3 regions of the Citrobacter sp. GW821-FHT07H02 genome follow, and region 3 is predicted to be linked to each of the others. Evidence: predicted binding sites of a transcription regulator. Region 3 holds the regulator's gene; each other region holds the start of a gene.
What was found. Region 3 encodes LexA, which represses DNA repair genes until DNA is damaged. Its sites were predicted from a motif close to TNCTGTATGTACATACAGNA; they were not measured.
Positions count from the first base shown of each region.

Region 1: a site for LexA is predicted at 2,382-2,401, ahead of uvrB (excinuclease ABC subunit UvrB). Genes of this name have one in related genera too.
Region 2: a site for LexA is predicted at 2,268-2,287, ahead of dinB (DNA polymerase IV). Genes of this name have one in related genera too.

Region 1 covers NZ_JBWKPZ010000001.1:422,501-426,725, reverse strand. Annotated here, with positions in the region: gene yvcK (uridine diphosphate-N-acetylglucosamine-binding protein YvcK) at 1-230, shown strand, start outside; gene uvrB (excinuclease ABC subunit UvrB) at 287-2,308, opposite strand; partial or broken gene AC07NP_RS01985 (ABC transporter ATP-binding protein) at 2,888-3,040, shown strand; gene bioD (dethiobiotin synthase) at 3,006-3,704, opposite strand; gene bioC (malonyl-ACP O-methyltransferase BioC) at 3,697-4,225, opposite strand, start outside.
Region 2 covers NZ_JBWKPZ010000017.1:79,741-83,965, forward strand. Annotated here, with positions in the region: gene pepD (cytosol nonspecific dipeptidase) at 1-691, shown strand, start outside; gene AC07NP_RS16475 (GNAT family N-acetyltransferase) at 733-1,185, opposite strand; gene dinB (DNA polymerase IV) at 1,194-2,249, opposite strand; gene dpaA (peptidoglycan meso-diaminopimelic acid protein amidase) at 2,504-3,244, shown strand; gene AC07NP_RS16490 (class II glutamine amidotransferase) at 3,215-3,982, opposite strand; gene lpcA (D-sedoheptulose 7-phosphate isomerase) at 4,028-4,225, opposite strand, start outside.
Region 3 covers NZ_JBWKPZ010000007.1:36,233-40,457, forward strand. Annotated here, with positions in the region: gene plsB (glycerol-3-phosphate 1-O-acyltransferase PlsB) at 1-1,392, opposite strand, end outside; gene AC07NP_RS10005 (diacylglycerol kinase) at 1,558-1,926, shown strand; gene lexA (transcriptional repressor LexA) at 2,036-2,644, shown strand; gene dinF (MATE family efflux transporter DinF) at 2,712-4,037, shown strand; gene AC07NP_RS10020 (CsbD family protein) at 4,168-4,225, shown strand, end outside.

The sequences.
Region 1 (4,225 bases), on a different contig from region 3:
TGAGTTTGCCCGCCGCCAGTTTATCCCTTGTCGATAAGCTCGCCATTATGGAGCAGTATGTCGGGAAGAAAGTGATTGATGCGGTCGTGGTCGGGCCGAAAGTTGATGTCTCAGCCATCACCGACAGAATTGTGATTCAGGAGATTCTGGAGGCCAGCGACATTCCGTATCGTCATGACCGTCAGTTGCTGCACTGCGCGCTGGAAAAAGCGGTACAGGCGCTCGGTTAAATCGGTGAGCCTGATAGCAACGCTAACGCGTCTTATCAGGCCTACAGCTAAGAACCCTAAGACGCCGCAATAAACAACTCGCGTAACTGGTGCAACTGATCGCGGATCTGCGCGGCTTCTTCAAACTCCAGATTCTGCGCATGCTGCATCATTTGCCCTTCCAGCTCATGGATTTTTTGCTGCAACGCTTTCGGCGTCATGTCCAGCTCAACCACATCGGACTTCGCCCCTGCGCGAGACTTCCCTCTTCCCTTCGCTTTTGTCTTCGCGATGTTCTGACCCAGCGCCAGAATATCGACCACTTTTTTGTTTAGCCCCTGCGGGATGATGCCGTGTTCTTCGTTGTACTGCTGCTGCTTCTCTCTGCGACGTTCCGTCTCGCCAATGGCCTTCGCCATCGACGCGGTAATTTTATCGCCGTAGAGAATGGCTTTGCCGTTGATATTGCGCGCCGCGCGCCCGATGGTCTGTATCAGCGAACGTTCAGAACGCAGGAAGCCTTCTTTGTCGGCATCGAGTATCGCCACCAGCGAGACTTCCGGCATATCCAGCCCTTCACGCAACAGGTTAATCCCCACCAGCACGTCAAACTCGCCCAAACGCAGGTCGCGAATAATTTCCATACGCTCAACGGTGTCGATATCGGAGTGCAGGTAGCGCACACGTTCGCCGTGTTCTTCCAGATATTCTGTCAGGTCTTCCGCCATCCGTTTGGTCAGCGTGGTCACCAACACGCGTTCGTTGATCGCCGCGCGAATACGGATTTCGGAGAGCAGATCATCCACCTGCGTCGCCACCGGACGAACTTCAATAACCGGATCCAGTAGCCCGGTCGGTCGCACCACCTGATCCACCACATCGTCACCGGATTTCTCCAGCTCATAGTTACCTGGCGTTGCGGAAACGTAGATGGTTTGCGGTGCCAGCGCTTCGAACTCTTCAAACTTCAGCGGACGGTTATCCAGCGCTGACGGCAAACGAAATCCGTACTCGACTAGCGTCTCTTTACGCGCCCGGTCGCCGCGATACATACCGCCAATCTGTGGAATGGTCACGTGGGATTCATCTACCACCAGCAGACCGTCAGCAGGTAGATAGTCAAACAGCGTCGGCGGCGGTTCGCCCGGTCCGCGCCCGGAAAGATAACGGGAGTAGTTTTCGATGCCGGAGCAATACCCCAGCTCGTTCATCATTTCCAGATCGAATTGGGTACGCTGTGATAAACGCTGCTCTTCGAGCAGTTTGTTGTTCGCCAGCAGGTTCTTACGCCGCTCCGCCAACTCGACTTTAATCTCTTCCATCGCCTGCACAATCCGTTCACGCGGGGTGACGTAGTGCGTCTTAGGGTAGATGGTATAGCGCGTAATCGTTGATTCCACCTGCCCGGTCAGCGGATCAAACAGCGACAAACGTTCCACCTCTTCATCGAACAATTCGACGCGCAGTGCGATGTCGTCAGACTCCGCCGGGAAGATGTCGATCACTTCGCCGCGCACACGGAACGTACCGCGCTGGAAAGCCTGATCGTTTCGGGTGTATTGCAACTCCGCCAGACGGCGCAAAATGGCGCGCTGGTCGATGATCATGCCCACCGTCAGGTGCAGCATCATTTTCAGGTATAAATCGGGGTCGCCCAGACCGTAGATGGCGGAAACAGAGGCCACCACCACCACATCCCGACGCTCCAGCAGCGCTTTGGTGGCCGACAGGCGCATCTGTTCAATGTGTTCGTTCACCGAGGCATCTTTCTCGATAAACGTGTCGGAACTGGGTACATAGGCTTCGGGCTGGTAGTAGTCGTAGTAAGAGACGAAATATTCCACCGCGTTCTCCGGGAAGAACTCTTTCATTTCGCCGTACAACTGCGCCGCCAGCGTTTTATTCGGCGCCAGCACCATTGTGGGGCGCTGCAAATCCGCAATCACGTTGGCAATGGTGAACGTTTTTCCTGAACCCGTGACGCCCAGCAAGGTCTGGTGCGCCAGACCATCTTCCAGCCCTTCCTCCAGACGACGTATCGCCTCAGGCTGATCGCCAGACGGTTTAAATGCGGAATTCAGTTTGAACGGTTTACTCATGAGCAGCTACCTGAAGCAATGGGCGGGCAGGTGTGTAATTTTACTCGGGATAACTAATATTGCCAGTAAAATATACTGGATGAAAAAACAGTAGCACGGTAAAGTATTTCTGTTACGCGGGCAAAAACCACGTCATCACAGTGCAAAATTTAGCCCCAGACGAGATAAAAAACCACCCGATGTCGGTTATCCCCAGACCTATGACTTTTTTAACATTTGTCAAGCAGTGTAATGCGCGTTTTATGGCAATCCATGACACTTTTCTTTCAGCCATTGCTTTTATTTAACAAGCTGTTTTATAACGAATATTTCTTTAAGCCGTCTTTCGCATCAATTCAGTCGCAGGCCGCGTATTCTCTCGCTTACGTTATGTTTTCTAACTCTAATGCACAAGGTTATCCACAGGAATAGTGGATAACTGCTTCCAGCCCGTATGGACTGCCGCCTGGCAAAATCGACCTTCTGGTCATTTTCGGGCAACTAAAAAAAAATTATCGCTAATTTTTGATTTTTATCAGCTAACAGCACGACCCCATCCAGACGAGATCTTGCTCGCATTTTCACCATTTGGTTGCACTGCTTTTGCTGGGGGAGCAACGTCTGCCGTTGATTCGCCGGGTCGCTGACCGCTTTTGCCTCCTGCACCGGGGACGCAACGTGGCGCAGGGGCAACTGACCCAGCTAAACGACAAGCTTCTTAATCAGTGGATGACGCCCGCTCCAGAGCGCTGAGATCGAGGTAATGACCTGTCGGGGCGTATTCCGGCGACTCAGCCAGCCAGGGGATTTCCCCTAACAGCGGCGCCGGGAGCACACGCGATAACGTCGCCATATACTCCTGATGACGTTTTCCAGGCGGCGTCACGTCGTTGGCGACCCAGCCTGCGAGCGTTAAACCCGCTTGCTGTACCGCCTGCGCTGTCAGCATGGCATGGTTGATACATCCCAGTTTAACACCCACCACCAGAATCACCGGTAGTTGCTCGGCCTGGACCCAGTCAGCAAAGGTCAGCGTCGTTGAGAGCGGCGTAAACCAGCCCCCGGCCCCTTCAACCAACACCCAGTCAGCCTGGGCTTCTAACGCCCGTAAACCGTCAGACATCACCGTCGCGAGAATGGGCCTTCCCTCGTCGGCGCTGATAATATGCGGCGATGTTGGCTCCGCAAAGGTGTACGGATTGATGTCCTGATACGCCAGAGACAGCGTACTGTTGCGCTGTAGTGCCTGCGCATCGCCGTTGCGTAAACCGTCCGTCGTCATCTCACTGCCCGACGCCACCGGCTTGTAACCCACTGTACGGTAACCCCGCAGAGCGGCGGCCTGCAGTAGCGCACAACTGGCAACAGTTTTCCCAACTTCGGTGTCAGTGCCGGTGACAAAATAACGCTTAGTCACGTTCAATCACTCCCAAAAAAAGATGATAAGTCAGCGGGTATTTCCCCTGCTGTTGCGGCCAGGCTAGTTGCAGTTGCTGGAGCTGGCTGCGGGTGAGCACCCTCTGTTCGCGCCCTTCGTGCAGATGGGTCGCTCCAATGCCTTTGAGCGAACGCATCGCGCTCAGCGCATCGTCAAACCAGAGCGTGATAGCCTGAATCCGGTGCCGGGCGCGCCAGCCTCTCAGGGCGTTTTCGATGGCAATGCCGTCTAAAAAGTGGTTTGCATGCGCCCGATTATCGACCGCCCGCCACGCCTGACGCAGCTCCGGCAACGACCCTTGCGCCAGAGTGGTGAATGCTACCTGTCCGCCGGGGCGTACCACGCGATACAGCTCCGACAACGCCTGGGGTAAATCACTGCACCATTGCACCGCAAGGTTACTCCAGGCCAGATCGAAGCTCGCCGTGGGTTGCGAAATCGATTCAATATCCGCCATCAAATAATGGTCTGCGGCCTGCTGACGACGCGCCTCCTCGAGC
Region 2 (4,225 bases), on a different contig from region 3:
CGCTATCCCGCGTGAAGCCTTTGCTACCGTTGCCGTTGCCGCTGATAAAGTCGACGCCCTGAAAGCCCTGGCGAACACTTATCAGGAAATCCTGAAAAACGAACTGGCGGCAAAAGAGAAAAATCTGGTTGTTCTGCTGGATGCCGTTGCCAACGAGAAAGCGGCGTTGACCACATCCTCTCGCGATGACTTCATCCGCCTGTTGAACGCCACGCCAAACGGCGTGATCCGTAATTCCGACGTGGCGAAAGGCGTCGTCGAAACCTCCCTGAACGTGGGTGTGGTCACCATGACCGACGACAACGTGGAAATCCACTGTCTGATCCGCTCGCTGATCGACAGCGGTAAAGACTACGTGGTGAGCATGCTGGATTCTCTGGGCAAGCTGGCTGGCGCGAAAACGCAGGCGAAAGGCGGTTACCCAGGCTGGCAGCCGGATGCCAACTCCCCGGTCATGCACCTCGTGCGTGAAACCTATCAGCGTCTGTTTAACAAGACGCCGAACATCCAGATCATCCACGCCGGTCTGGAATGCGGTCTGTTTAAGAAGCCGTACCCGGAGATGGACATGGTTTCTATTGGGCCGACCATTACCGGTCCGCACTCCCCGGATGAACAGGTTCATATCGAAAGCGTAGGCCATTACTGGACCCTGCTGACTGAACTGCTGAAAGCAATTCCGGCCAAATAAGTTGCTCTCCTGCCCGGTAGGTTCAGCTTACCGGGCAATTTTCACATCTCGGCTTTTCGCATAACGAAATTGGTAAAAACCGCCCCTCTCGCCTCAACCTGTTGCTCTTTGACGACCTGATAACCTTGCCCAAGAAAAAAGGGTCTTGCGGTGATGCTGGCTTCGACCCAAAAAGCCGTGTCAGGATGCCGTTGTTCCAGATGGTGAAGCAGGCTGGTCGCCACCCCCAGGCGTTGTGCACTCGGCAAGACAAATAGCAGGTCTATGTAATCCTGTCTGGCCGTGAGAAACCCCACAATTCTCTGTCGGCAAACCGCCACCAGCCCCTCCGATTGCCGCAGTTTCCGGTGCCAGACAATTTCATCAATTTGCGCCCACGCGGCGATCTGTTCCGGCGAGTAATCCTGACTGGCTCCCTCTCTGATAGCACTGAGAAAAATCTCGCACAGCGCATCGAAATCATCAGGTTGATATTCCCGAATGTATACGTCCATCGTCATGGTTAAAGCCCCAGTAGCAGTTGTCTTTCCAGTTGTGGATCCAGCAGTGTCACGTGCAATCCGACTAACCGGACGCCGCGCCCTCCCCGACGTTCGTCCCAGGTTTTTCTGGCGGTGGCGATCAGGTCTTCTTTCGTTAACCGGGGCCAGACATGTTCCTGGGTGGTCTGCTGAAAATCATTAAACTTTAATTTGATGCCCTGGCGGGCGATGAGCAAATCCGGCTTTACCTTTGCCAGACGTCGTTCGAGTTCAGGATACAGTCGTTCAATGATCGCCTCGCACTCGGCCCATTCATGAATATCTTCCGCCAGCGTACGCTCAACGCCGACCGATTTACGTAGCCGTTCATTGTTCACATCCCGCTCATCAATGCCCTGACTGCGCTCCCACAGCACCCGACCAAACTTGCCAAAACGTTTGAGTAATATCGCCAGATCGTAGCGCTGCACATCCTCACAGGTGCGTAGCCCCATCGACTCCAGTTTGGCGGCAGACACCTTCCCCACTCCCGGAATTTTTGCCAGCGGTAACGTTTTGATAAACGCAGACACATCGGCGGGAGCAATGACATATTGCCCGTTCGGTTTATTGAGATCGGAGGCGATTTTTGCCAGGAATTTCACTGGGGCAATTCCCGCAGAGGCCGTCAATTGCAGCTCGTTAAAGATCGTCTGACGGATCTCCTGGGCAATCAGCGTGGCAGACCCCTGACAGTGAGTACTATCGGTAACATCCAGATAGGCCTCATCCAGCGAAAGCGGTTCGATCAACGAGGTATAACGCGAGAAAATCGCCTGAATTTGGCGAGAGGCCTCTTTATAAGCCTCATAGCGCCCCGGCAATAACGTGAGATGAGGGCACAGTTTAAGCGCCATTCCCGTGGGCATGGCGCTACGCACACCAAATTTTCGCGCCGGATAGTTCGCGGTGCTGATCACTCCCCGGCGCTCGCGACTGCCGCCAATAGCAACCGGAATATCGCGCAGTGCGGGGTTGTCGCGCATTTCAACCGCCGCAAAAAAGCAGTCCATATCGACATGTATGATTTTGCGCATCTTCCTCTCCCCGCACATTACTGTTTAAGTATACAGTATTAATGTGCAATAAAAAGAGAGTAAATCCGTCCGTTTCCGACTGAACTTTCCTGCCGTGTCTTATATAAAGAAACACTAAATTGTAAACGCAACACGAGAGACTTGCGAAAAACTTCAGTGATGCTAATGTGAGCGCTCCAAATCCAGATTAGTCCGATTTGGGGACTCTTTTGCCGTTCTGGCATGTGTAACCGTTTTATCAAGGAAAAAGCAGTATGCGTAAAATCGCATTGTTTATTGCGATGCTTTTGATTCCGTGCGTCTCATTCGCCGGTTTGCTGAGCAGCAGCAGCCCGACCATGCCAGTCAGCAAAGAGTATAAGCAACAGTTGATGGGGTCGCCGGTCTATATTCAGATCTTCAAAGAAGAGCGCACCCTTGATCTCTACGTCAAGATGGGCGAGCAGTATCAATTGCTCGACAGCTACAAAATTTGCAACTATTCCGGTGGGTTAGGCCCGAAACAACGCCAGGGCGATTTCAAAAGTCCTGAAGGCTTCTACAGCGTTCAACGCAGTCAGCTCAAGCCCGACAGCCGCTTCTACAAAGCCATCAATATCGGTTTCCCCAATGCTTATGACCGTGCTCACGGGTATGAAGGGAAATATCTGATGATTCACGGTGCCTGCGTTTCCGTCGGCTGTTATGCCATGACCGATAACGGTATCGATGAGATTTTCCAGTTTGTTACCGGCGCGCTGGTCTTTGGCCAGTCCAGCGTTCAGGTCAGTATTTACCCGTTCCGCATGACCGATGCAAACATGGAGCGCCATAAGTACTCTTATTACAAAGATTTCTGGTCGCAGCTAAAACCGGGATACGATTACTTTGAACAGACCCGTAAACCACCGACTATTTCAGTTACCGGTGGCCGTTACGTGGTCAGCAAGCCGTTGAGTCACGAAGTGGTTCAGCCGCAACTGGCGTCAAACTACACGCTCCCCGAGACAAAATAATCGCCATTCGCCTGGCATGATCTTTTGCCAGGCTTCATTCCCTGTCAGCGGTTGGGTGGCAATCACGGTGACCACATCATTGGGTGTGGTTTCCGAGCTAAAGTCGAACTCAACGTCCTGATCCAGCAATGTCGCCACGCCAAACGGCGCACGACGCGTGATCCAGTACAAATTCGTTGAGCAGAACGCCATCACATAGCGCCCGTCTGACAGCAGCATGTTAAAAACACCCTTCTCGCGTAATTCCCCTGCCAGCGTGGCAATATATTTAAAGACAGATGCCATATTGCCCGGCGTGCGCGGGTAGCGGGCGGTCAGTTTGTGTAACAGCCAGCAAAATGCCTTTTCGCTGTCAGTTTCGCCGATGGGACGGAAATTGCCGGTCTCAAGGGATTTATACCCGGTGAGTTGTCCGTTATGGGCGTAACTCCAGTTTCTCCCCCATAACTCACGCGTAAAGGGATGGGTATTTTCCAGCGCCACTTCCCCACGATTCGCCTGACGAATATGCGCAATCACGGAACACGATTTAATCGGGTAGTCCTGCACCAGTTTCGCAATGGGAGAATTAAAGCTGGGTTGCGGATCTTTGAAAGTGCGACAGCCTTTACCCTCATAGAAGGTAATTCCCCAGCCGTCTTTATGCGGCCCGGTTCCTCCACCACGCTGCACCAGCCCGGTGAAACTAAAACAGATATCGGTGGGCACATTGGCGCTCATCCCGAGCAGTTCGCACATACTTCACCTCCACAACAGCGGGGGCGCAACGCCCCCAGCGAAGATTTACTTAACCATCTCTTTTTCAATTAACTGAATCAGGATATGGATAACTTTGATATGGATTTCCTGGATACGATCAGCATAGCCAAAATGCGGTACGCGGATTTCGATATCCGCACTGTCCGCCATTTTTCCGCCGTCTTTACCGGTCAGGGTGATGACTTTCATTCCCTTTTCACGCGCCGCAGCAATTGCTTTGAT
Region 3 (4,225 bases):
CTGACCCAGATTACGCAGCTTGCTCAAGCCACGCAGCATTTGCGGCAGGCTCTCTTTTTCTTTCGTCGCGCCACGCAACTCTTTGGCGTAAGTCCCCACTTCCATTACGTGCTCGTAACCGATGTAAATGGGGACCAGGGTGATCGGACGCGTACCGCCGCGCAGCATCGCCTGAATGGTCATCGACAGGGTGCCGGTTTTCGGATCCAGCAGACGGCCAGTACGGGAACGCCCGCCTTCCACAAAATATTCCACGGAATAACCACGGCTAAACAGCTCGCCGAGATATTCGCGGAAGACGGTGGAGTAGAGTTTGTTGCCCTTAAAGGTACGGCGGATAAAGAACGCGCCCAGGCGGCGGAAAATCGGGCCAGCTGGCCAGAAGTTCAGGTTGATACCGGCAGCGATATGCGGCGGCACCAGCCCCTGATGATAGAGCACGTACGAGAGCAACAGATAGTCCATATGGCTGCGGTGGCAGGGCACATAGACGATTTCATGCCCATCGTGCGCCAACTGGCGTACACGCTCTGCGTTGTGGACATTGATCCCCTGATACAGTCGGTTCCAGGTGAAACCCAGAATGCGGTCGGTCAGGCGAATCATCTCGTAGGAGAAGTTGGCGGCAATCTCTTCCATCAGCGCAATGGCGTTCTGCTGCGCTTTTTCATGGGAGATTTTTTTGCTGCGCGCTTCGTCTTCTACCGCGCGAGCAATGGCTTTAGACGCCAGCAACTTGTTGAACAGATCCTGTCGGGCAGGCAGGCGCGGACCGACCGCCGCCAGACGCTGACGGGCGAAATGCATTCGCGCCACACGCGCCAGTTTTTGGGCAATAATTTTGTCGGTTCCGTGTTCGTCAGCCATCCGTCGTAAGGAAACGGAAGGCGAGAAACGGACAAAACTGTCGCGCCCCAGCCAGGAAACAGCAAAGAATTTCTGTACACCATTCAGCATACGCAGAGGGGGATTTACCTCACCCTTTTCACGCCCCGGAGAGCGGCCGAACATCACCGATACCGGCACCATCTGTACATCCAGGTCTGGATTACTGCGGTGAAGGTCGAGGTAATTGTGAAAGAGTTTGATCGACTCTTCTTTCGGTGTGTAGTAGGTGAATACGCGCGGGCCGCCGTGAATAAACACATAACGCGGCAGCAGAGTTCCGTCGATCTCCAGCGGCTCTAACGGGTCGGGGAGATCGTGCGCCAGGCATTGGGCGCGCAGCGTCAGCAAGTCCGCTTTTGAGTTGTACGGTAAAACGTACATAATGGGACGAGATGTATCGAGCCCCAATTCCGGAGCGGGTTCCGCTGGAATAGACTTGCTTTTTACCAGTACGGTTAATGGTAAATTCAGTAATTTGTAGTAAATTCGTGGCCAGCCAGACATAAACGATGTAAAGCCTCTGGTTAATAATGCAAATGCGCTGCAAGGATATCAGAAAGTCTAGCGAATTTCTGGTGTATCCCGTCATACTTCGCGCCGCTGTAACCCGAATTTTGTGGGTTAACGATATAATGTCATTGACGCTGATAATGCAAAAAGGTTCTTTTGATGGCTAATAATACCACTGGACTCACCCGAATTATTAAAGCTGCTGGTTATTCCTGGAAAGGTTTTCGTGCTGCATGGATTCATGAAGCGGCATTTCGTCAGGAAAGTGTTGCTGTGCTGTTGGGCGTGGCGATTGCCTGCTGGCTGGATGTGGATGCCATCACGCGTGTTTTGTTGATTGGTTCTGTCATGCTGGTGATGATAGTGGAAATCCTCAACAGCGCGATTGAGGCGGTGGTTGACCGCGTTGGCTCTGAACACCATGAGCTTTCCGGGCGGGCGAAAGATATGGGGTCAGCGGCAGTATTGCTGTCGATCTTTGTCGCGATGATCACCTGGGGAGTCCTGCTGTGGTCGCATTTTAGATAAGGCTTCCATAATCCGATAAATCTCTTGTTTTTTGTGCCGCTTGTGGTTCCAAAATCGCCTTTAACTGTATATACTCACAGCATAACTGTATATACACCCAGGGGGCGGAATGAAAGCGTTAACGGCCAGGCAGCAAGAGGTGTTCGATCTTATTCGGGATCACATCAGCCAGACAGGTATGCCACCGACGCGTGCGGAGATCGCGCAGCGTTTGGGGTTCCGTTCCCCAAATGCGGCTGAAGAACACCTGAAAGCGCTGGCGCGTAAAGGGGTCATTGAGATTGTCTCCGGTGCCTCTCGCGGTATCCGCCTGCTGGTGGAAGAAGAAGAGGGTCTGCCTTTAGTAGGTCGCGTGGCGGCAGGGGAACCCCTTCTGGCACAGCAGCATATTGAAGGCCACTATCAGGTCGACCCGTCGCTGTTTAAACCTAATGCCGATTTCCTGCTGCGCGTCAGCGGTATGTCGATGAAAGATATTGGGATTATGGACGGTGATTTGCTGGCGGTACACAAAACCCAGGACGTGCGTAACGGCCAGGTCGTGGTGGCGCGTATCGACGATGAAGTCACGGTTAAGCGCCTGAAAAAACAGGGCAATAAAATCGAACTTCTGCCAGAAAATAGTGAATTCAAACCGATTGTGGTTGACCTGCGCGAGCAAAACTTCACGATTGAAGGGCTGGCAGTCGGCGTCATCCGTAACGGTGAGTGGTTGTAATATTGTTTTGATACAGTGGCGCATCTCGCGCCACTGTTTGTTTTAACTCCTTCTCAGGCTTTCCTGCATGCCTTTCTTTACCTCTTCCGACAAAGCGCTCTGGCGTCTCGCGTTACCGATGATTTTCTCCAATATCACCGTTCCTTTGCTGGGACTGGTGGATACTGCGGTCATTGGGCATCTGGACAGCCCTGTTTATCTGGGCGGTGTTGCCGTGGGCGCAACGGCAACCAGTTTTCTCTTCATGCTGTTGCTCTTCTTACGCATGAGCACCACCGGGCTGACGGCTCAGGCGTTTGGTGCCAAAAATCCCCAGGCGCTGGCACGCGCGCTAGTGCAGCCACTGATTCTGGCGTTGGGGGCGGGGGCTTTGATCGCGTTGTTCCGCACGCCAGTCATCGATCTTGCATTGCATATCGTCGGTGGAAATGAAGCGGTGCTGGTACAGGCGCGACGTTTTCTGGAGATCCGCTGGCTGAGCGCTCCGGCATCGCTGGCGAACCTGGTTCTGCTGGGCTGGCTGCTGGGCGTTCAGTATGCCCGCGCGCCGGTGATCCTGCTGGTTGTCGGCAACATTCTCAATATTGTGCTCGATCTGTGGCTGGTGATGGGTTTGCATATGAACGTGCAGGGCGCAGCGCTGGCGACGGTGATTGCAGAATATGCCACGTTGTTGCTTGGGCTGATGATGGTGCGCAAAGTGCTTACACTGCGCGGCGTGTCATCCACGATGCTGAAACAGGCCTGGCGGGGGAATTTCCGCCGTTTGCTGGCACTTAACCGGGATATCATGCTGCGTTCGTTGCTGTTGCAACTGTGCTTTGGTGCGATCACGGTTCTCGGGGCGCGACTGGGCAGCGACATCATTGCGGTGAACGCTGTTCTGATGACCCTGCTGACCTTTACCGCCTATGCCCTTGATGGATTTGCTTATGCTGTCGAAGCGCATTCCGGGCAGGCGTATGGCGCACGTGACGGCAGCCAGTTGCTGGATGTCTGGCGTGCTGCATGTCGGCAGTCAGGGATTGTGGCGCTGCTGTTTGCCCTCGTTTATGCCCTGGCGGGCGAGCAGATCATCGCGTTGCTAACATCGTTGCCGCAAATTCAACTTTTGGCCGATCGCTACCTTATCTGGCAGGTGGTGTTGCCGTTAATCGGTGTCTGGTGTTATTTGCTGGATGGCATGTTTATCGGGGCGACGCGTGCGGCGGAAATGCGCAACAGTATGGCCGTTGCGGCGCTGGGATTTGCACTCACGCTGTGTGCATTGCCCTGGCTGGGCAATCATGGACTGTGGCTGGCGTTAGCCGTTTTTCTGGCGCTCCGTGGACTCTCGTTGGCCTGGATCTGGCGGCGTCACTGGCGACATGGAACCTGGTTTGCCCAAGCGTGATGGTTAAAAATTCTGAATATCAAAATGAACATGGAATCACTGACTACAATTAATCTCACGTCCAGCAGAAAACGTAGTGTATTTGGGCGAAGCAATATCGCTAATCACCACTAATCATGAGGACTCGATGATGAATAAAGACGAAGTCAGCGGTAACTGGAAACAGTTCAAAGGGAAAGTGAAAGAGC